Regions from separate parts of the Kocuria sp. CCUG 69068 genome, predicted to be linked through region 1. Evidence: riboswitches for the same ligand, from Rfam matches in the RefSeq annotation. Region 1 holds a riboswitch; each other region holds the start of a gene.

Region 1 (6,970 bases):
CCCTTGCCCTGCTCGCCTGCTCCACAGGGCCTCGGCGAAGCCCAACCGCTAATCCACCACATGTAAGGCAGTGGGTGTTGTGTCCTGGATGCGCAACCCCGCCGGGGACAGCTGAGGGCCCTGCCAGACACAAGGCCCCTCAGCGTTGCGTGGTGATCGTGACCAGCGTGGTGGAACGGGATGTCGATCAGTCCTCGTCCTCGTCCTCGTCGTCGCTCTCGACAAGCTCGCCCCGGACTCCTTGCCCTCGGGGAGGGCGAAGGCGAAGAGGATAAGCCCGGCCACCGGGTCTACCCACGCCGCGCCGGTCAGCGGGAAGAGGATCAGCCCAGTCAGAGTGGAGACGGACAGCAGCGCGCAAATCCCGGTCTCGGCGGCACCAGCCAGGATCAGGTCGTCCCCCAGGGCCGTGCCGGCCTTCTTCTTGACCGCGACCAGCACCGGCATGATGACCAGCGAGAGCACCGGGATGATGATGCTCACCGGAGAGGGGTCGGGGGTCTTGCCCTCGGATTGCCAATTGAGGGCCCGCGAGCCAGTCTCGGATCCGTCGGATTCTTCGGTCCGGGCTACGTCGCTTCTCCACATTATCGACGGGTGCCCCAGCCTAAGGGGAGCAAAGACTGGGGCACCCTAACGCCCGTGCACGGGGTGATGAGAACGGGGTGTTCTCACTCGCAAACTATGCCCTCACCGGTCCGGAAGAACAGCCCGTACAGCTACCAGAGGGCAAGTTATGGGGAATCTTCACGCCATCTTGAGGAAAACTATACAAACGACTTCGAAGTCAAAGCGGGAATCCTACGCTGAGCAGGGGCCACACTGCCGTGGGTGTCCTGATGACGGGGGGTCACTTCACCCCGTGTTGGCGGGTGAGTCCATCACCGGTCACGGCGACGACGGAAAGACACCGCAACGAGAGCCCCGCAGACCGCGACATCAGGCCCTGGGAGCACGGTTGCTCCCAGCGGGAACCCGGCTTCCTCCGCTACTGTCGAGGACGACACCTCCCGGCGCCGCGGCGCGGCCTGAGCCTGACGCGGGGCTGTCCGGTGAGCCTGCCCGAGTACCCTGAGGAGCACGACCGCCGTGGAGACCGACCGGCTCAGATCGCTGTCCCCGCACGGATCCGCGGCACCACCGGCCGGACCCGACAACTTGCAGTGCTCCCGCAAGGGCTGCGGCGCGGACGCTGCGTGGCGGATCCGCTGGAACAACCCGCGCATCCACACCCCACACCACCGCAAGAGCTGGCTGGCGTGCCCCGACCACCGCGAGAACCTCGAGAGGTTCCTCCGCGCCCAGGGCTTCTGGAAGGACACCGTCCCGCTCGGCCAAGGCGGGCCCGCCGGGCAGGACCGACCGTGAGCGACGACCGGTTCCAGCTCAGCGGGAAATGGCTCGACTTCTCTCTGTGGGCCGGCGCCGCCGCGGCGGTCTCCGTGGACCTGGCCGACTGGCAGATGGACCGCAACGACCACCCCCTCGGGTAGGAGGCGGTCATTTCGCAAGGGCATGGCAGGCGTCGCCACGGCGAGGCGGATATCTTGTTGGCGTCTCGAGCGGCCGATGCCGTTGCCCGCTCGCCCCGCCGGTTGGAGGCCCCCTGTGAAGCGCACCAGCACCGCCCTCGTCCTGGGGTGCGCCCTGGTCCTGCCCGGATATACCGGCAGTATCGAGGAAGCAGCAGACGAAGCATCCTCCGGATTTCCCGTTGCCGCAAACGGAATCAACGTCTTGGAGGCGGCCGTGTCGATGCCGTCTGAACACTGACCCCCGGGCGTGCCCCTAAGGCCATGCAGTCGAATCACCTGCCGGCGAACACATCGATTCCTGTCCTGCCCTTGAGCGTGCCCGTTCTTCCTCTACACGCTGAAGGCATGAAGATTCGATGAAGAAATGTGCTTCGTTCGGATGGCGGATGGCGGATTACGGCAGATATGAGTGCGCGCTGAATTTATCCTCCCGATATTCTCCGAAGCCACCGCCCGAGAGCCTCGATCGCTTTTCTTACCCTACGCGCGTAAACCGCCCACCGCAGCCACCGGCGGTCTCCCAGTGCTGACAGGCCGCCGCAGGCGTGCCGAGGGTGTGCATCTTCGGGCCCACCAGGGACTCTCCCCGGCCACGCCCCCGCTAACGGTGAACACCCTGACGTTCCCGCTCGAAACGAAGCTCCGCTGGGTCGGGAACACGGTGCTGAGCACCCTCGGCAACCAAGGCGACCACCCGATCAGCGGCCGTGACCAAAACGTGACATTAGGGGGTGGGCCCTGTATCGTCCTCCGCGTGCCGAGAGCTGATCTTCTTGGCGCCCCCGTGGCACATCGCCGAGTTCTGCCGGTGCCCGGGGTTCCTGAAGAGAAATCGCTTGGCAGAAGCGGGGGAACCATTACCGGTCCCGGTGTACCGGGGCCTTGGGGTTAAGCCGTGCAGAGCGCGTGCGTTCTGCGGCCGGGTGTCTCCCACCCGCATCCGACAGCTCACCTCGTAGGCAAAGGGAGGAATCCACCCATGTCGCTTTTCACGCAGAACACTGCCCGCCACCGCGCCGAGACCTCCTCGCGCGCCGTGCGCACCACCACCGTCGTCGCCGCCGCCGGCGCAGCACTGGTGGGCTCCATCGCTCCGGCCCAGGCCTACGCCGAGATCCCCGCCGCCTCCGGGTCCTCCTATGCGGCTCCGGCCTCGGCGATGGCCGATCTGGCCTCCTACACCTACCAGGCCCCGGTCGCCGCGCAGCCCGCCGCCCCCGCCGACCAGGCCCCGGCCCCGCAGCAGAGCGCCGCCACCTCGAGCGTGAGCCCGCAGTCCACCGCCACCACCGAACTCGCCCCGGCCGCCGGCGGCATCGTGGGCACGGCCATGCAGGGTGTGGGCACCGGCTACGTCTGGGGCGGGACCTCCTTCGGGGCCTGGGACTGCTCCGGATTCACCGGCTGGGTCTACGCCCAGAACGGCATCGACATCCCCCGCACCAGCTCCCAGCAGATCGCCGCGGCCACCCCGACCGCCACCCCGCAGCCCGGTGACCTGGTGTCCCAGAACGGTGGCAACCACATCGGCATCTACATCGGTGGCGGCAAGATGGTCTCTGCGTTGAACCCGACCCAGGGCACCTTCGTCCACTCCGTCAACGCCATGCCCGTCGACGGGTACTACACCTACCGCTGAGCCGGACTCGCTGCTGCGGTGCCCCACATGGTCACCGCAGCAGATCCCCGGACCGCTCTCACCCGGGGCCGGACCGCCTCTACCTCACGCGCACCTGCTGCGCCCTTCACCTGCTGCGGGAGTGCTCCTCTCCGAAAGCACCCCCGTCGGACATCGGTCGTTTCGGTGACACCGTCCGGGATCAGGCCTGCACTGGGGCGGTGAGTGATGCGCTGGGCGCGGCCTGAACCAGTTTCCGCGGCTAACCGGCCGACCACTTGAGTCCGGCGCCCGCGTCTCCACCGTCCAGACCCAGACCGATGTCCTCGTCGACTGCTCCCCGGGGGCGCCCACATCGGGGTCCATCCCGGCGGCGGCGAGGCCGTGCACGGCGGCCGGAACGGCCACCAGGCGGTCCTCGACAGCGTCAACGTCGGCTCCGGGCCGGTCCAGGTTTGCCTACGCTGAGCCGGTTCAGGCATCACATACTCCGGGTGCGTCCTCTTTGAACGACCAGCAAGGAGTGCGCACCCGGTCCTCACATCCCGCCCCAGGCCTGGATCTTCTGCGTCGTCGCCGTTAGCCACCGAGGACGCGCCTCTCCTGCGCTCGAGGATGCACACTCGCCGACATGTCCAGGAGTGGATGGTGGACGATCTTCCGAAGAAGGCCTTGCAGGAAAGGCTCAGCGCAGTGAGCTACTGTCCTGCCCGTTCATGAGGAGCAAGACCCTTTTTGGGCCTTTCAAGGAGGACGCATGGCTGGCGGTACGGACCCGGAGCGGGCGCGGCAGCAACGTGCTGCGCTGCTGGATCAGCACTGGGCGGCCGATGCCCGGGCCACCCGCAGGCGGCGGCTCCTGGCGGGCGCGGGCGCGGTGACGGCTGTCGCGGCGGTCGGGGCCCTGGTGACGGTGGCGGTGATCAACGATCCCCCGCCCCAGGCGCGGGAGGACATCGAGATCGCCGGGCTGCAGACCTACGAGGGCCTCGGCAACTCCCACGTGGAGACCGCGGTGGACTACGAGCAGTCCCCCCCGGTGGGCGGGGACCACGCCAGTGACTGGCTCAACTGCGGGGTCTACACCGAGCCGGTGCCCGAGGAGAACGCCGTGCACGCCTTGGAGCACGGGGCCGTGTGGGCCGCCTACGACCCCTCCGCCCTGTCCGAGGACCAGGTGGCTGAGTTACGCCAGGCCGTCCCGGACACCTACGTGGTGCTCTCCCCCTACGAGGACCTGGGCGCCCCCATCATGATCTCGGCGTGGGGGGCTCAGGTCGCCCTGGACTCCCCGGAAGATGAGCGCCTGGAGCAGTTCGTGACCAAGTACTGGCAGTCCCCCGACGCCCCGGAGCCCGGGGCATCCTGCACCGGCGGCATCGATGCCCCCAGCCGGGTCGCATGAGCACCAGCACCACCGGCGCCGCCTCCAGGAGCTCGGCAGGGCACCGGGGACGGTGGGTCCTGCTGGTGCTGGCGGCCGTGCTGTTGGTGGCGGCCGGCTGGGCGGTGGGGCAGCTGAGCGCTCCGACGTCGTCCACCCCGGCGGAGGGCAGCCCGGAAGCCGGGTTCGCCCGCGACATGCAAACCCATCACCTGCAGGCGGTGGAAATGAGTTCCTTGGTCCGTGACCGTACGGAAGACCCGGAGATCCGCCGGTTGGCATACGACATCTCCCGCACCCAGCAACAACAGGCCGGGCAGATGTACGGCTGGCTCTCCGTGTGGGGATTGCCCCAGGCCTCATCCCAACCGGCCATGGCCTGGATGGACGACGGCGACCAGAACCACACATCCATGCCCGGCATGGACTCCACGAGCCCTGGTCCGGACGCGCGAATGCCGGGCATGGCCACCGCCGAGCAGCTGGCCGAGCTGGAGGACGCCCAAGGCCAGGAGGCCGAACGGCTCTACCTCGAGTTGATGATCCCCCACCACCAAGCCGGAGCAGCCATGGCCCAAGCCATCCTGGAGCACACTGACAACCCCGTGGTGACCTCTCTGGCGCAATCGATCGCCACCAGCCAGACCTCGGAGATCAAGTACATGGAGGACCTGTTGGAGAAGCGCCGCAACCCATCATGATCTCCGTTCGCACGCCAGGATCAGCACCCGTGGCCGGGTCCGCGCAAAAGCTGACGGGCCCAGACGTGAACCGGTTCCCATGCTCGGCCCAGCTGTGCGCCGGGGACCGGAATCCACCGGGGCTCTTCGGCCCCGATCCCCAATATCGCGGGCAGGTCCGGGGAGAGGCCGGCGTGGCAGGCCCGTCCCTCCTGGACCGGTCCTGGGCTCAGGGCCCGATCCGGACCTCGGGACCGTTCTGTGGCATGCAAAAATGTCCTCATGGCAGTCGATGCTTTCCGTGACCATGGTTGACCGCAACATGGCCGGGCCGGTCTGGGTCCCGTCCGAGCCGCCGAGCTTGGAGAACTTCCTGGCCCCCACGTTGCAACCAATTCCACTCATCCCGGCCATCGCGCTGGTGCTGGCTGTGTTGTATTTGGTCGGAGCGGCCCGGCTGTGGAGGGCACGCCGGCGGTGGCCGGTGTGGCGGACCCTGTGCTTCTTCGCCGGGTGCGCGGTCACAGCGGTCATCATGGGCGCGGGAATTGAAGGCTACGGGTTGCGCATGTTCTCCGTGTTCATGTTCCAGCAGCTGACTTTGATGATGTTCGTTCCCGCGCTGCTGGTCCTGGGCAGCCCGGGCACTTTGCTGCTGCGGGCTGCACCCCATCGCGGGCCCGGCGCCGTGGTGCTGCGCCTGGCCCTGTGGGGGTTGCGTTCGAGGTGGGGCAGGCTCGCCATCCATCCTGCCTTCTTGGTTCCGTTGTTCCTGGTCAGTTTCTACGGGGTGTATCTCAGCGGACTTGACGACCGGTTGCTGCCCACCTGGTACGGCCACATCGGGCTGGAACTGCTGTTCTTGGCCTCCGGGATCCTGTTCACGATCCCGTTGCTGTCGGCCGACCCGTTGCCGGCCAAACAAACCTACGGCAGTCGCTTGGCCGACATCGTCCCCGAGATGCCGTTGCACGCCTTCTTCGGCGTCATCGTCATGATGGCTCCGCTACCCGTCGTGGAGTTTTTCGCCACCCCGCCAGGCAGCTGGAACCTTGACCCGATGGCCGACCAGGTCCTGGCCGGCTCGTTGGCCTGGTCCTACGGTGAATTGCCGTCCGTGCTGATTCTGCTGTTCATCATGAGCCAGTGGCACCGCGAGGATGCGCGCAACGCCGCCCGCGAAGAGGCCGAGGCCGCCGTCAGAGGCACCCCGGATTTGGATGCTTACAACGCCTACCTGGATCAGTTGCAGCAGCGCACCGAGGACCGCTAACCCCTATGTGGACCGGCTGACGTCACCGGAAGCCGGCTGGGACGGCCAGGGACGCCGACACGACCCGCCGCCCCCAACCGTTCCCAGGTGCGTGGCCTGCCGGTGGCCTGCAGGGTCCTATGGGACCAGGAGAGGCCGTCCAGGGTGTGGAAGACCCGGGCGCCGACCATCTCGGCCAGTTCTCGGCCTGGTGCACATCCGTGGTGCTGATGGTGGCGGACCTGGAGACGACCGTTCGCAGGCCCGCATGGCGCGCCCGGAGACGCGGCAGCGGACACAGCCAGGGCACAGGGAAAGGATAAGCCCGGGACAGTCCGCCCTGGTCAAATGGGGGTGGAGGGGCCTGGAGTGCCCGGACCGGTGGGCGGGGGCCCGCCGGTACATCCGAGAGAAGGAGCCCACCAGCATGGTCAGCATCCACCACCCGACCTCGGGGACGCGGGGGCCAACTGGGGACTCAGGTCTCCCGCTGGTGAAAAA
Region 2 (6,970 bases), on a different contig from region 1:
CCGTGCCGGGCCCGTCCCGGTCACGTTCGTGGCCTCGGCGCAGTGGTACGAACTGGCCGAGACCCTGCTGTCGCAGCTGCGTATCGGCCCGCTCACCGCGGTTCCCGGGATGCGCTCCCGGCCGCTGGCCGCCGACGAGGCCGCCGCATTCGTCGCCGACCGTGCCCTGGAGCCCGGCGGCTCCGCGACCTCCGACGACGCCGTCATCGCGGGGCCCGAGGTCCGCGACATGGCGGATCTGGCTCGTGCGATCGGCCAGCACCATGGAGGACGTCGGAAGGTGCTCCGGGTGCCGGTGCCGTTCACCGCTCTCGGCAACGGCGGCCTCCTGCCCCGAGGAGACTTCACGACCGCCCCGACCCGGTTCGAGGACTGGCTCCGCGGCACCTCGTGAGGCACGGCCGTCCCTGCTGCTACCCGATCGGTGTCGGCGGCCGTTGCCCGCCGAGCACGGCGAGCACGTTGTCGGCGGCGAGCACCGCCATGGCGGTGCGTGTCTCCACCGTGGCGGAGCCCAGATGCGGTACCAGCACCACGTTGTCGAGCTCCAGCAGCTCGGGATGCACCTGGGGCTCGTGCTCGTAGACATCCAGTCCGGCGCCCGCGATCCGGCCCTCGCGGAGGGCGGCCGCGAGCGCCGCTTCGTCGACGATCGGTCCGCGCGCGGTGTTGATGAGGTACGCCGAGTCCTTCATCGCCGCCAGTTGCTCGGCGCCGATCAGGTGGTGCGTGGCGGGCCCGTAGGGACAGTGCAGCGACACGACGTCGGAGACGGCCAGCAGCTCGTCGAGCTCGACCCGCCGGGCACCCAGCTCGGCGGCGATCCCGGGATCGATCTCGCTGCGCGACCGGTAGACGATCTCCATGCCGAAGGCCTTGGCCCGGCGCGCGGTCGCCTGCCCGATGCCGCCCATGCCGACGACGCCGAGGGTCTTGCCCTGCAGGCCGTTGCCGAGCAGGAAGAACATGCCCCACTTCCAGTCCTGACCGGAGCGGATGAGCCGTTCCCCCTCGCCGAGACGGCGGGTCGCCATGAGGATCAGACCGAAGGCGATGTCGGCGGTGGCGTCCGTGAGCACGCCGGGGGTGTTGGTGGCCACGACGTCGCGTTCGCTGCAGGCGGGCACGTCGATGTTGTCGTAGCCGACGGCGACGTTCGCGACCACCTTGAGCTGCGGGCCGGCGGCGTCGAGCAGCTCGGCGTCGACGCGCTCGGTCAGCAGGCTCACCACGGCGTCGGCGCCGGCCACCCGGTGCAGGAGCTCCTCGCGGCCGATCGGCTCCGACCCCGGCCAGGCATCGACCTCGTGGGCGGCGCGGAGCTTCTCGATCGCGGCGTCGGGCACCCGTCCCGTGACGACGACCCGGCTCATGCCGTCTCGATCCACTCGCGCAGGCGGCCGAGGCCGTCGCGGATGTCGGGGACGTCGATGCCCGAGTAGGCGAGCCGGATGTACTGCCGGTCCTCGTCGGGCTGGCGCCGGCCGAAGTGCTCCCGCGTGCAGAAGGAGACGCCGGTCTGGTGCAGCGCTGCCGTGGCGAAGTCACCGACTGCCGTGTAACCCATGCGCTCCATGGTCTGGGTGACGTCGGGGAACAGGTAGAACGTCGACTGCGGTACGGCCACGTGCATGCCGGGGACGGCGTTCACGAGCTCGCAGGCGGCATCCCGGCGCTCGCGCAGGATGTCGAGCGTCTGCTGCACGGGTTCCTGGGGGCCGCGGAGTGCTTCGATGCCGGCCCACTGCACGTAGTGCGTGGTGCAGGACTCGTCGTTGGTGTTGAGCATGCCGAGCACCGTGGCGATCTCGGACGGCGCGACGGCGCAGCCGAGGCGTGAGCCGGTCATGGCGAACTTCTTGCTGAACGTGTAGAGGATGACGGTGCGCTCGGCCATGCCGGGGAGCGACGCGATCGAGTTCGAGACCCCCTCGTAGCGCGTCTCGAAGTAGGCCTCGTCGGAGAGCACCCAGAGATCGTGCTCCTGGGCGAGCTGCGCGACGGTCTCGCGCTCGGCCGCCGTCGACTCGGCCGAGATGGGGTTCTGCAGGTCGTTGTAGATGATGGCGACCGTGTTCGGGGTGATCGAGGCGCGCACCCGGTCGAGGTCGATCGCGAAGCCGTCCTCCGTGGGGAGGTAGCGGTACGGCACCGATGTGCCCCCGAGGTACTCGATCTGCGACTCGTAGATCGGGAAGCCGGGATTCGGATAGAGCACCTCGTCGCCGGAGTTCATGACCGCCTGCAGGAACTTCGTGATGACGGGCTTGCCTCCCGTCATCACGACGACGTTCTCGGGGCTGAGGCCGATGCCACGGCGCGAGCCGATGTCCTCGGCGAGGGCCTCGCGCAGCTGCGGGATGCCGGGGCCGGGGCAGTAACCGGTGTGACCGTCGGTGATGGCCCGGTCCATCGCCTCGATGATGTGCGGGGCCGTCGGGATGTTGATGTCGCCGAGGTGGAAGGGGTACACGCGGTTCCCTCCCGCCGTCCAGGCGGCCGCGGCCTGGGCGACGCTGAAGGCGGTTTCGGTGCCCAGACGTTCGAGCCGGTGCGCGAGTTGGCGCATGCTGTCCCACTCCTCGTCGAGTTGGCGATCGATCCTCCGGCGGATCCGGGTCGAGCATACGACTCATATATCAGCCTGGGAAGAGCGGCTTCAGGATGATGTCCTACATGGAGGCAACGAGCGCCGAGCGACCTAAAGGTTCATTCAAGTGCTCACTCTGTCATTCACTCCTCATTCAGGCACAATGAGTGAGTGACAAGTGAATGAGAGAACGAGTGGGGGAGTTCCGTGAGCGAAACACACGAGGTCGTCGCCGATCTCCGTCGTCGCGGAACCGAGCCCACGCAAGTGGAGGTCAAAGCGGCGGCGGGAGGAATGCCGAAATCCCTTAAGGAGACCCTGAGTGCCTTCAGTAACGGGGAGGGAGGCATCGTTCTCCTCGGACTGAGTGAGGACGAGGACTTCACGCCGGTGGCGTCGTTCGACGCCGATGCCATCCGGGATGCTGCGGCAGGCATGGCGGCGGACTCCATGACACCCGCGGTGCGGTGCGAGATCGCCATCGAGCCGTTCGAAGGAGCCCGCATCGTCCGGATCGACGTCCCGGAGATGAACTCCGGCGAGAAGCCGTGCTACGTGACGGCCCGGGGTGTCTACGGAGGTTCTTACCTCCGCGTGGGCGACGGTGATCGGAAACTGACCCAGTACGAGGTCACTCAGCTTCTCGCCAACCAGGGCCAACCCACCGATGATCAGCAGCCGGTCAGGGAGGCCGCGCTCGCTGACCTCGACCCCCAAGCGGTCTCCGCGCTGCTCACCCGCGTGCGGGAGCGCTCCCCTCGGGCCTTCGCCGGAGTGTCCGACGACGTCGCTCTCACCCGCCTGGGCGTACTGGTGCGGGACGGTGAGAACCTCGTTCCGTCACTGGCGGGCCTGCTGTGCCTGGGCATCTACCCGCAGCAGTTCTTCCCGCAGCTCAACGTCACCTTCGTGGCGCTGCCGGGAACCACCATGGGCGAAACCACCCAGGACGGACGACGGTTTCTCGACAACCAGACCGTCGACGGTCCGCTGCCGGTCATGGTGCAGGACGCAGTGGCCGCGGTGGAGCGCAATATGCTGCGTGGCGCCGTCATCCAGGGGGCTGGACGGTCGGACCGATACGAGTACCCGCTCGAAGCCGTGCGCGAGCTCGTGGTCAACGCCCTGATGCACCGGGACTACGGGCCCTTGGCCAGGGGGACCCAAGTGCAGATCGAGCTCTATGCAGATCGGCTCGTCGTCAAGAACCCGGGTTCGCTTTACGGCGGCGTCGAGGTCGGGGGGCTCGGCGCGGATGAGATCACGTCCTCGCGCAACGGTCTGCTTGCTCGTCTGCTCTCCGACGTCGAACTCCCGGGCCGGCGCGAGGTGGTCTGCGAGAACAGGGGGTCGGGCATTCCCCGGATCATGGCGACGCTGCGCGCTGCAGGCATGACCCCGCCCGAGTTCGAGGCCACGCTGAGCCACGTCAAGGTCACCGTTCCCCGGCATGCCCTTCTCGACACCGACACCGTGGAATGGATCGCCTCCCTGGGCGTCACCGGCCTCACCGATGCCCAGCACATGGCCCTGGCGATGCTCCACCACGGCACCGAGGTGTCCAACGAGCGGTTGCGCAGTTGGGGACTCGACAGCCGGGAAGCCACCGCGGCACTCACCGACCTCGTGGACCGGGGGCTGGCCGAGCGTTCTGGCGGGAGACGTTATGCCCGGTATCAGCTCTCACCGGACGTCGCGCTGTCTTCCCGAGTGGCCGGGCCCGATGTCGACCCATCGAGCCCACCCGAAAGGTCGGCGCCTCGACCCGGCGGGACGATCGTCCTGGACGAAGACTTGGAGTCCGTGTTGCGTGCTGTGGGTGCGGAGGGCCTGGATGCCACGCGACCGGTGGCCGCCCACCTGGGATGGACCTACAGCCGGACGCTGAGCCGGATCAACGAGCTCATCGGCCGTGGCATGCTCGAGGCTACGGCTCCTCCCACCAGTCGCAAGCGCCGGTACAGGGTCACGGCTGAAGGTGTTCGACGCCTTTCGGTGTCCTGAGGCGCCCCGTAACGAGACTCGGGTGTGCGGTTCCCGTCGGGACGGGAACCGCACACCCGCATCCTGCGTGGAGTGTCAGCGCACTCGGATGTAGACGGGACCGGAGCCGACGTTGACGGTCTGGATGACCGTCTGGTTGCCGTTCCAGCCGCCATGGACGGCCTTGCCGCCGCCGATGTACACGGCGATGTGGGCGAAGCCCATGCCGCCGTTGGCGTAGTAGACCAGGTCGCCGGGCTGGGCCTGGGCGGCGGAGACCCGGGTGCCGAGCTTCAGATAGGAGGCCGGCCACCCGTGGTGGTTGATCCCGGCCGCGCGCAGGGACTTGGTGACCAGGGCGGTGCAGTCCTGGCCCACGCCGAGCTGGTTCTTGGCGGCGGCGGCGATGGTCGCGGCCTTGCCGGACTGGGACTGGATGCTGACGAGCTGCTGGGGGGCTGCGGCGGGGGCGGCCTGGGCGGGGGCCACGCTGCTGAGCGCCAGGGCGCCGCCGGCGACCGTCAGGATCGCGGTGCGTCCGAGGCGGAACGAGCTCTGGGCGCGGTGGCGGGGCATGCGGGACTGGAAAACGGGCATGAGTGATGTCCTCCCTCTTGCCTGCGAGGTGAGCTGTCGGATGCGGGTGGGAGACACCCGGTCGTCAGGATGGGGGCCCTGACGACTTAACCCCTAGGTCCCGGGGGAGGGACCGTTCATGGTTCCCCCGCTTCTGCCGAGCGATGTGTTCTGGGGGCCCCGGGCACCGGCAGAATTCGGCGATGTGCACGGGGATACCGATCGGTGAGGCGACCGGCACGGAGAGAACACTAATTGAAAGATAACGGAAAAGTCTCGCTTTGATCACGGGCGTGTCTCGGCTTCTGTGACGGCCGGGCAATGCGCCTCCGCACTCAGGCGAAGTGGTTCGGTGAGGGGCGCCGATGGAGATCTCCGGGGAGGCTCAGTTCGAGACGAAAGTAGTCTTGACCTGGGGCTCTGCCCGGGTCGTCTCGACGGGCGAGCATGCCCTGCCCTGGAGTCGAGGTCCGGGTGGCGCCACCCGTGTCATGGCGCGACCGTTTGCCGGGAAAGCTCGACGGGACCTTTGATCGTCGACGTAAGCGGTCCCTTTTCTACGGGGCGGAAAGAACGATTTCTTTAGTGCGTCTCAGGGTCCAGTCAAGAATTCACGAAAAGAAAGCGTTGCATTCGTGATGATGGTTCGCCGTGGGCCAACTTTCTTCACGGACGCGTCCGGGGTGCGTGCTCTGCATTCTGTGCCACGTTGGCATCGGGGCGGCGCTCGAAGAGCCTTCCCGCACGTGTGCCCAATCCTCACCTGCCTACGACAGCGGGGGTCGCCCCGGACCCGGCCGGCCGGCGAAGGCCTGGACGATGTCGAGCCAGGCGTCGGCGTCGGGGCCCTCCGCGACGAGGCTCCCGTCCTGGCGGTGCCGGCGCCGGGTGGCGAGCAGCGCGAAGTCCAGGGCCGGGCCGTGGACGCGCTGACCGGCCTCGGCCGATCCCCAGGTCCAGGTCTCGTCCTCGTGGGTGAGCTCGACGCGGAACGGCTCCGCGGGCGGGGCCAGCCGGCGCTGCCGGAAGGCGTAGTCGCGGGTGGCCACGCCCAGATGGGCGACGTGCCGCAGCCGGTGCGAGGCGACCGGGGGAACCCCGAGGGCGTCGCGGACGTCCTGGCCGTGGGCGAAGGTCTCCATGATGCGGGCGCTGGTCATCATGGGCGCTCGCATGGGCGGGCCGATCCACGGGATGCGCTCGCCCTCCGGCACGGCGGCGAGCCGCTCGAGCACGCGGCGCCGGCTGTCCTGCCAGGACGCCAGGATCTCGGCAGGGGGCCGTGCCGCGCTCTGCTCGGCTTCGCGGTCGACGACGTCGGCCTCCGCCGCGAACCGCTCCCGCAACCGGGCGAAGGCCTCGGGCTCCTCGAGCGCGGTCAGCACGGTCCGCTCCGTCCAGGTGAGGTGGGCGACCTGGTGGCGGATCGTCCACCCCTCTGCCGGGGTGGGAAGATCCCAATCCGCGGCAGAAAGCGGACGCAGCAACTCCTCGAGCAGGTCCCCCTCCTGGCGCAGGTCGGCCAGCAGCGCGATGGGGTCGGGGCGGGTCATCGGCTCATCACGGTGCGCGGCTCCTACTTGGGGATCATGCCAGTCAGGTTGCGTGGCGGTTTCTCGGGGAACTCTACGTCGGTGGGCATCTCGTGGGCAGCCAGGCGCTGTCCAGTTCGCCGTCAACATCGAAAGTCCCGGCGTTCTCGGACGACCACATGCTGATGGCCGAGTACGGCAGGAAGCAGACCTCGACCTTCCGCCCGGTCGGTCACTGGACATCACGGACGATCAGCCCTTTGGTAGCAAGGACCGCGCTGTCGCAGAA
Region 3 (6,970 bases), on a different contig from region 1:
ACCTCGCGGGTCCTGCGCTGGGTCTCCCTTTCCTCGTTTCGTGCTTCGGTCGCACGGAGAAGCGCCTGCGTCGCCCATGGACCTTGGAGTCTTCATGGAACCTTGAGAATCCCGCGACGGGGACTCCAAGTGAGGCGTCCACCCTGGGACAGAGGGTCCCGGATGCACCGGGACCTTGTCGTTAACAGGGGGAATGATGAGTACTGGATCGAGGATGGGAGGGCATTTGCCGGCGGGTCTTGGAGACGCGGTGGTAAGGCCCACCCGCCGGTTGGTGGGGATCGATGCGGCCAGGGGGCTGGCGCTGATCGGGCTGATGGCCATTCATCTGCTACCGGCTTGGAACGAGGAGACCGGGGAAGCGAGCTGGTCGTGGCGGCTGTTCTCGGGGGACTCAGCGGCCCTGTTCGCCCTGCTGGCAGGGGTGGGGCTGGCACTGACCTCCGGGGGGCGGCACCCGCACGAGGGTAGGACGATGACCGCTGACCGGATCGGCCTGGTGGTGCGCGCGGTGCTGATCGCGATCGTGGGGTTGTGGATCGGGACGCTGATGTCGGAGGACCCGCCCGCTTACAACATCCTGATCTACTACGGGGTGTTCTTCCTGCTGGCGATTCCGTTCCTGCATGCAGGCCCGAAGGCCCTGTTCATCTCCGCAGTGCTTTTCGGGGTGGTGTCCCCGATGCTGATGCAGGGACTCCAAAATGCGTTGCCCGAATTCGTCTCCTACAACCCCACGTTCACGGATCTGCTCACGCAGCCCGGTGCCACGGCCTCCCAGCTGTTGCTGACCGGGACCTATCCGGCCCTGCCGTACATGACCTATCTCCTGGTCGGACTGGGGCTGGGGCGGTTGAATCTGCGCAAGACGGAGGTTCAAGCTCGACTGGTGGTGGTGGGCGTGGGGCTGGCGATCTTCGCCCAGACCACTTCCTATGTCCTGCTCTATGCCTTGGGTGGTTACCAGCGGCTGCTGGATGCCTCCTCAATGGGCGAGCACGAGCTGGAGGATGTACTGGTCTGGGGGCCAGACTCGTTGCCCACGGAGACTGTGTGGTGGTTGGCGATCGCCACCCCGCACACCAACACCCCGCTGGCGATCGCGGCCAGCCTTGGGGTGAGCCTGGCGGTGCTGGGCGTCTTCCTGCTGATCGGCCCGAAGATCGGGGCATGGTTGTTACCGCTGTCGGCGATGGGCGTGATGACCTTGACCCTCTACACCGTCCACTTGGTGGCACTGTCCTTCGAGGCCCACTACGAGCTGCCCTACCTGTGGTTCATGGTCCACCTGGCGGTGGCGGCGCTGTTCGCGGTGGCCTGGCACCGGAGCCTGGGGCAGGGACCGCTGGAGAAGGTGGTCAGCACCAGCGTGAAAGGCACCCGCCAGCTGGTGCTGGGCAGGCCGGCCCAGGACAGCCACGGATAGGCTGTACCGGTAGCCACGACATGACGGGCCGTGCCCGCCGCAGCAGACGTGCTCTCTGCGGCGGGCACGGCCCGCCGCCGTCACGGAACGGTCTGGTGACGCTGGGGTCAGTCCGGGGGCGTGTGGCGGGGCAGGTGGATCCGGAAGCTGGTCCCGCGTCCGGGGCCGCCGCTGGTGGCCTCCAGGGTCCCGCCTTGGGCCTCGACCAGGGATTTGCTGATGGCCAGTCCCAGGCCTGAGCCCACGCGGTGGGCCTCCCGGCCGGTGTTGGCGCGGTAGAAGCGCTCGAACACGTGCGGGAGGTGCTCGGAGCCGATGCCTTCCCCGGTGTCGGTGACGGTGACAGTGACCGCCTCCGGGGTGTGGTCGGTGCGCACGGTGACGGCCCCGCCGGATGGGGTGTGGCGTAAGGCGTTCTCCAGCAAGTTGCCCAACACTTGTCCCATCCGCTCCTGATCGACCAGCACCGGTGTGACCTCCATGCCGGTGCTGATGGAGGTCACCGAGATGTTCTGAGCGGCGGCGTCCTGTTGGACGGCCGCGGCCGCCTGGGCTGCCAGCCGGCCCGGGTCCTGGAGGGTCAGCTGCAGATGGGTCATGCCTTCCTCGGCGGCGGTGAGCTGGCGGATGTCGCGGGCCAGTCGCTCCAGCCGGGCGATCTGGGCGTACAAGATGCCCGTGGTTCGTGCATCCCACTCGACCACTCCGTCCTCGATGCCCTCTAGATGTCCTTTGAGACTGGCCAGGGGGGTGCGCATCTCATGAGCCAGATCGGCCAGCATCTGGCGCCGGGTGGTGTCCACGGCGTCGAGCCTGGCCGCCATGTCGTTGAAAGACCCAGCCAGGGAGTCGAACTCCGCGCCCAGGCTGGTGGAGGTGACACGCACGTCGTAGTTGCCGGCAGCCACCTCCTGGGCGGCGGTGCTGAAGGAGACCAGGGACCGCCCGATCGTGCGGTAGAGGTAGAAGGTGAGCATCCCGGCGATGTAGAGCGCCGGGAGCCCCCCGATGGTCAGGGCGGTGAGGCTCACCGAGCGGAAGGCGTCCTCCAGGTGCACCAGTCCGGTGGCCTCATCGGCGTGGCCGGCCTCGATGAGCTCGTGATAGAACATGTTCGGCCCGACCAGCACCGCGGTGATCACCACGATGATCAGCCCGATGGCCAGCACTGCGGTCTGGGCTAGCATCAATCGCACCGTCAATGGGCTCCAGGACAAAGACCAGGCCCGGGTCCGGTCGGAGACGGCGGCGCTCATCGCCCGGTGCCCATCCGGTAGCCGATCCCGCGGATCGTGTGGATGAATGTCGGCCTGGTGGCTACGTCGCCGAGCTTCTTGCGGATCCGTCCGATGTGCACATCCACCAGGTGCTCGTCCCCGGTCCAGTGCGTGTCCCAGACCATCTCCACCAGCTGCCGGCGCGAGAGCACCAGTTGGGGGCGGGCAGCCAGGCACAGGAGCAGGTCGAACTCGATCCTCGTCAACGCCACCGGTTCCCCGCCCAGGTGCACCTGGCGGGAGTCCCCGTCCACCACCAGGTCCCCGATCACCAGCCCCTGGTCCTGGCCCGCCGGCTCCGGGACGGGTGCGGACTGGGTGCGCACCCGGCGCAGCATGGCCTGCACCCGGGCCACGAGTTCGCGCGGGCTGAACGGCTTGGTCACGTAGTCGTCGGCTCCCATCGACAGGCCCACGATCTTGTCGACCTCATCATCCCGGGCGGTGAGCATCAGGACGTGGCAGTCCGAGAAGGTCCGCACCTGACGGCACACCTCGATCCCGTCGATCCCCGGCAGCCCGAGGTCGAGCACCAGCACGTCCGGGGCGAAGTTCCGTACCGCGGCCACCGCCTCCGTGCCGTCGTGGCGCATCACGACCTCCAGCCCGGCCTTGCGCAGATAGTCCGCGATCAGCTGCGCGAGGTCGACCTCGTCGTCGACCACCAGCACACGTCCGGTGAGCGGATCCGTCATCTGTCCTCCCGGTACTGATCGCTGTGACATGAACACTGTGCTGCGAGCCCCAGCGTCCCAGGGCGACCGTGTCTGAGGCCTCGGAAACGAAACAGGGGGGTGGACTCGTCGTGGCCGGGCTCACCGGTGAACCGGTGGTCGCTGTGGCTAACGATCCCCTGCACCGGGCCGATGAGAGGGATATCGGACACTGAGAAGATCGCGTGTCGCCCCTCCACGAGCCCGGACAGACGCAACACGGCCGGGATCCGGCCACCACCACCGGGCGAGGGGACTCCGGTGGTCTCGGCCATCTCGGTGACGGTGCGCGCGCTGGAGGAACAGGACCCCAGGCGAGGGGGAGGGGGGCCGTGTCCTGAGGCAAGAGGGCGCGGTGCTGCCAAACCTACGGTTGGTCGGTGACCGTTCGGGGTGCTGCTGACTGCGCGAAGGGTGCGCGCCCATCGGGTGCCGCGTCGGGGATCACCGCACTGGACTGGACTGGCTGGAACGGGTCGACGGGGACCATGACATCCCGGTGTCGGCCCGTTCCAGTCGATGACGGCCCAGCTCGTGGTCCTGGATCAGGCCGCGAACCACTCCTCCAACCAGCCCTGCATGAGCTCGATCTCCGCCTGCTGGTCCTCGATCATCTTCTCCGCCATGGCTCGCAACTCGGGGTCGGTGCCCATCTGCAGCTCCATCTCGGCCATCTCGAGAGCCATCTGGTGGTGGGCGATCATCTCTTCGAGGAAGGCCTTGTCGAACTCATCCCCGGACCGTTTCGCCAGCTCTTCGAGGCTCATGCCGTCCATGCCGTCCATGCCGTCCATCTCGCCCATCATGGCGCCCTGCATGTCGGCATTCATGCTCCGGCCATGGCCGCCATGGCCATGGCCGTGGACGTGGTGCCCGTGGCCGTGGTGGTGGCCGTGTCCATGGTGGTGGTGTCCCGGGGTGTTCTCGGCGGCCAGCCGCTGGGCCGCTGCTTCCAGTTGCTGGATCTCCTCGGTCTGGGCCTCGATGATCTTCTCCGCCAGGTCACGGATTTCGGGACGCTCGGACTTCTGCAGGGCCAGCTCGGCCATGTCGGTGGCACCTTGGTGGTGGGGGACCATCATCACGGCGAAGTGGCGGTCGTGGTTCATGTGCCGCTCAGCGCCCGTCTGTGCGGAGGCGGAGGCAGGCTGGTGCGTCGGGGACGCGACCGCCGCGGTCGCCCCGGCACCGCTGAGGGCCAGCGCCAGGGCCGTCCCGGCGGCCAGGTGCTTGAACGTCGACGTCATGACGAATCTCTCTTTCGCAGCAGCCCGTACTGGACCTGCACATCGTGGTGTTTGCTCTGTTCAGCCTCGGGTCGAGGCGGACCGATCCATCCACGGTAGCCCCGCCGCAGCTGGCTTCGCCGGGCTGGGAGGGCTGGGCGGTAGATCTTCACTGAACCTTCAAGAGCGGGCCCATCAGGCGGCCAGATCGGGGTGTTCCCCGGCGGTGGATGGGTGCAGGCATCTCCGGTTCTGACCGACCGATCCTGGATGCTGATCAGGTGGGGGGCACACCCGCCGCCCGCCACGAGCGGCATTCGTGGCGGACGGAGGGTTGGCTCAGCGGAAGGTGACGTAGCCGACCGTCGGCATGGCATTCACGCTGTGCACGAAGGTGCCCTGGGTGGGATTCAGCGCGGAGATCATCTTGCCGCCACCAAGGTAGATCCCGATGTGGGCCCCGCCGTTCTGGACGACGAGGTCGCCAGGCTGCGGGTCGGTGGTCAGGGTGCCGGCCGCCCACTGCTGCTGGCTAGTGCGGGGGAGGTCGATGCCCTGCTGGGCGTAGACCCACTGGGTGAAGCCGGAGCAGTCCCAGGCGCCGAAGTCCGTGCCGCCCCAGACGTAACCGGTGCCGGCTCCCTGCATCGCTGTGCCCACGATCCCGGAGGCGCCGGTAATTTCGGTGATGTCCGCCGATTGGGTGGACACCGCCACGGCCGATGTAGCCTGCTCGGGCGCGGCCGGGGCCTGGGAAGAGGCGGTGGAGACGGTCTGCGGGGCGGCCGCGGGCTGGGAGGCCGCCGAGGTGTAAGTCGTCAGTGCGGACGCGGGGGTCGCGTAGGCGGGGGCGGTCTCTGCGGGGACCTCGGCGTAGGCCTGGGCCGGGGCGATGGAGCCGATGAGCACCGCACCGGCGGTGGCAGCGATCGTGGTGTTGCGCACGGCGTGAGAGGTGGTCTCGGCACGGTGGCGGGCAGCGTGGCGCTTGAAAACAGTCATGGGTTAGTTCCTCCCTTTGCCTACGAGGTGAGCTGTCGGATGCGGGTGGGAGACACCCGGCCGGCAGAGCGCACGCGCTCTGCCGGCTTAACCCCAAGGCCCCGGATCACCGGGACCGAAAATGGTTCCCCCGCTTCTGCCAAGCGATATCTCTTCAGGAACCTCGAGCACCGGCAGAATTCGGCGATGTGCACGAGGGCGCCGACCGGATCAGTCATCGGCACGCAGTGGACAGTAGCCCATCCATAACGAAAGTGTCACGTTTAGGTCACGGCCTGGATTCTCTCCTCAGTCGGGAGCGGGAAGCTGTGATTCCGGCCTCGGAAAAATACGCCCCGAGGAAGTGAAACCGTCACGCAGCAGGACCCGTCGCGTAGCTCACACCGGTCTTTCAAAGCGCTCTGACTAGGACACATGGCATGGTGGCGCGCGTTTCGCTGGACGCAGCCGACAGCGACAGGGCTCTGCAACCATGCGCAGTCTTCAGCGCGGGCCGGGCCAGCACCAAGATTGTTGGGGAGGATTTTCAAGGTGGCTCACAGTTTGGGAGGGCTTCGGAAGTGCCCTTCCGAGGCCTTAGGGCAGGGTTTCTTCATGAAATCTCCATATTCAGCCCGCTGCACCGATGTAGAGGCCAGGTAGTGAGGCGGGATCGCGGATTCTTGAGGCGTTGATCTTCATCAAATCTTCAAGCTTTCGGGTCGCGTCACACAGAATCGGCAGTTTACTGTCGATGACATGGCGGGCTGGCTCCGGCCGGTTCGTCTCCTCGACCGAACCGACGAAGGAGCAAGCCATGACCCATCACGTGAGCGCGATGCTGGAGACCTACCCGAAGGACCTCGGGGGAGTGGACCAGGGCAAGCTGGCGGCCTGTATCGAGGCCTGCTTCGAGTGCGCCCAGACCTGCACCGCTTGTGCCGATGCCTGCCTGTCCGAGGACATGGTCGCCGAGCTGACCAAGTGCATCCGCACCAATCTCGACTGCGCGGACCTGTGCGAGGCCACCGGGCGGGTGCTCTCCCGGCACACCGGCTACGACGCGAACATCACCTTGGACGCGATCCGGGTCTGCCAGATGGCGTGCAAGGCGTGTGCTGATGAGTGCGAGCAGCACGCGGACATGCACGAGCACTGCCGGATCTGTGCTGAGGCCTGCCGTCGCTGCGAGGCCGCCTGTGCGGCACTGGTCGCCTCCCTGGGCTGAGCCCAGACTCGCGCTGACCCACGGACGCCGATGACCGGCCTCCGTCGGTGAAAGAGGAGCCTGATGGGCTGATCGGGCGTGCCCGGATGCGGGTTCCCTCTTCCCCCCGCCCCTTGTTC

Evidence for each region. Region 1 has a riboswitch for cyclic di-AMP ahead of CRM73_RS05145 (C40 family peptidase). Riboswitches for the same ligand answer to the same signal wherever they lie in the genome.
Region 2: another riboswitch for cyclic di-AMP. It lies ahead of CRM73_RS02515 (NlpC/P60 family protein); the one in region 1 lies ahead of CRM73_RS05145 (C40 family peptidase).
Region 3: another riboswitch for cyclic di-AMP. It lies ahead of CRM73_RS14030 (C40 family peptidase); the one in region 1 lies ahead of CRM73_RS05145 (C40 family peptidase).

What each region holds. Positions count from the first base shown of each region.
Region 1 covers NZ_PDDL01000016.1:13,965-20,934, forward strand. Annotated here, with positions in the region: gene CRM73_RS05130 (hypothetical protein) at 49-483, opposite strand; gene CRM73_RS05135 (hypothetical protein) at 1,090-1,368, shown strand; gene CRM73_RS19720 (hypothetical protein) at 1,365-1,493, shown strand; gene CRM73_RS05140 (hypothetical protein) at 1,609-1,773, shown strand; cyclic di-AMP (ydaO/yuaA leader) riboswitch at 2,319-2,509, shown strand; gene CRM73_RS05145 (C40 family peptidase) at 2,515-3,174, shown strand; gene CRM73_RS05150 (DUF3105 domain-containing protein) at 3,911-4,558, shown strand; gene CRM73_RS05155 (DUF305 domain-containing protein) at 4,555-5,238, shown strand; gene CRM73_RS05160 (cytochrome c oxidase assembly protein) at 5,525-6,490, shown strand; gene CRM73_RS05165 (heparan-alpha-glucosaminide N-acetyltransferase domain-containing protein) at 6,963-6,970, shown strand, end outside.
Region 2 covers NZ_PDDL01000007.1:23,485-30,454, forward strand. Annotated here, with positions in the region: gene CRM73_RS02495 (NAD(P)H-binding protein) at 1-394, shown strand, start outside; gene CRM73_RS02500 (D-glycerate dehydrogenase) at 414-1,373, opposite strand; gene CRM73_RS02505 (aminotransferase class I/II-fold pyridoxal phosphate-dependent enzyme) at 1,370-2,569, opposite strand; gene CRM73_RS19870 (ATP-binding protein) at 2,798-4,594, shown strand; gene CRM73_RS02515 (NlpC/P60 family protein) at 4,670-5,170, opposite strand; cyclic di-AMP (ydaO/yuaA leader) riboswitch at 5,176-5,362, opposite strand; gene CRM73_RS02520 (TIGR03084 family metal-binding protein) at 5,917-6,702, opposite strand; partial or broken gene CRM73_RS19650 (hypothetical protein) at 6,776-6,898, opposite strand; gene CRM73_RS02525 (hypothetical protein) at 6,914-6,970, opposite strand, start outside.
Region 3 covers NZ_PDDL01000081.1:4,473-11,442, forward strand. Annotated here, with positions in the region: gene CRM73_RS14010 (heparan-alpha-glucosaminide N-acetyltransferase domain-containing protein) at 275-1,426, shown strand; gene CRM73_RS14015 (cell wall metabolism sensor histidine kinase WalK) at 1,534-2,613, opposite strand; gene CRM73_RS14020 (response regulator transcription factor) at 2,679-3,398, opposite strand; gene CRM73_RS14025 (DUF305 domain-containing protein) at 3,962-4,663, opposite strand; gene CRM73_RS14030 (C40 family peptidase) at 4,982-5,644, opposite strand; cyclic di-AMP (ydaO/yuaA leader) riboswitch at 5,650-5,840, opposite strand; gene CRM73_RS14035 (hypothetical protein) at 6,254-6,442, opposite strand; gene CRM73_RS14040 (four-helix bundle copper-binding protein) at 6,441-6,851, shown strand.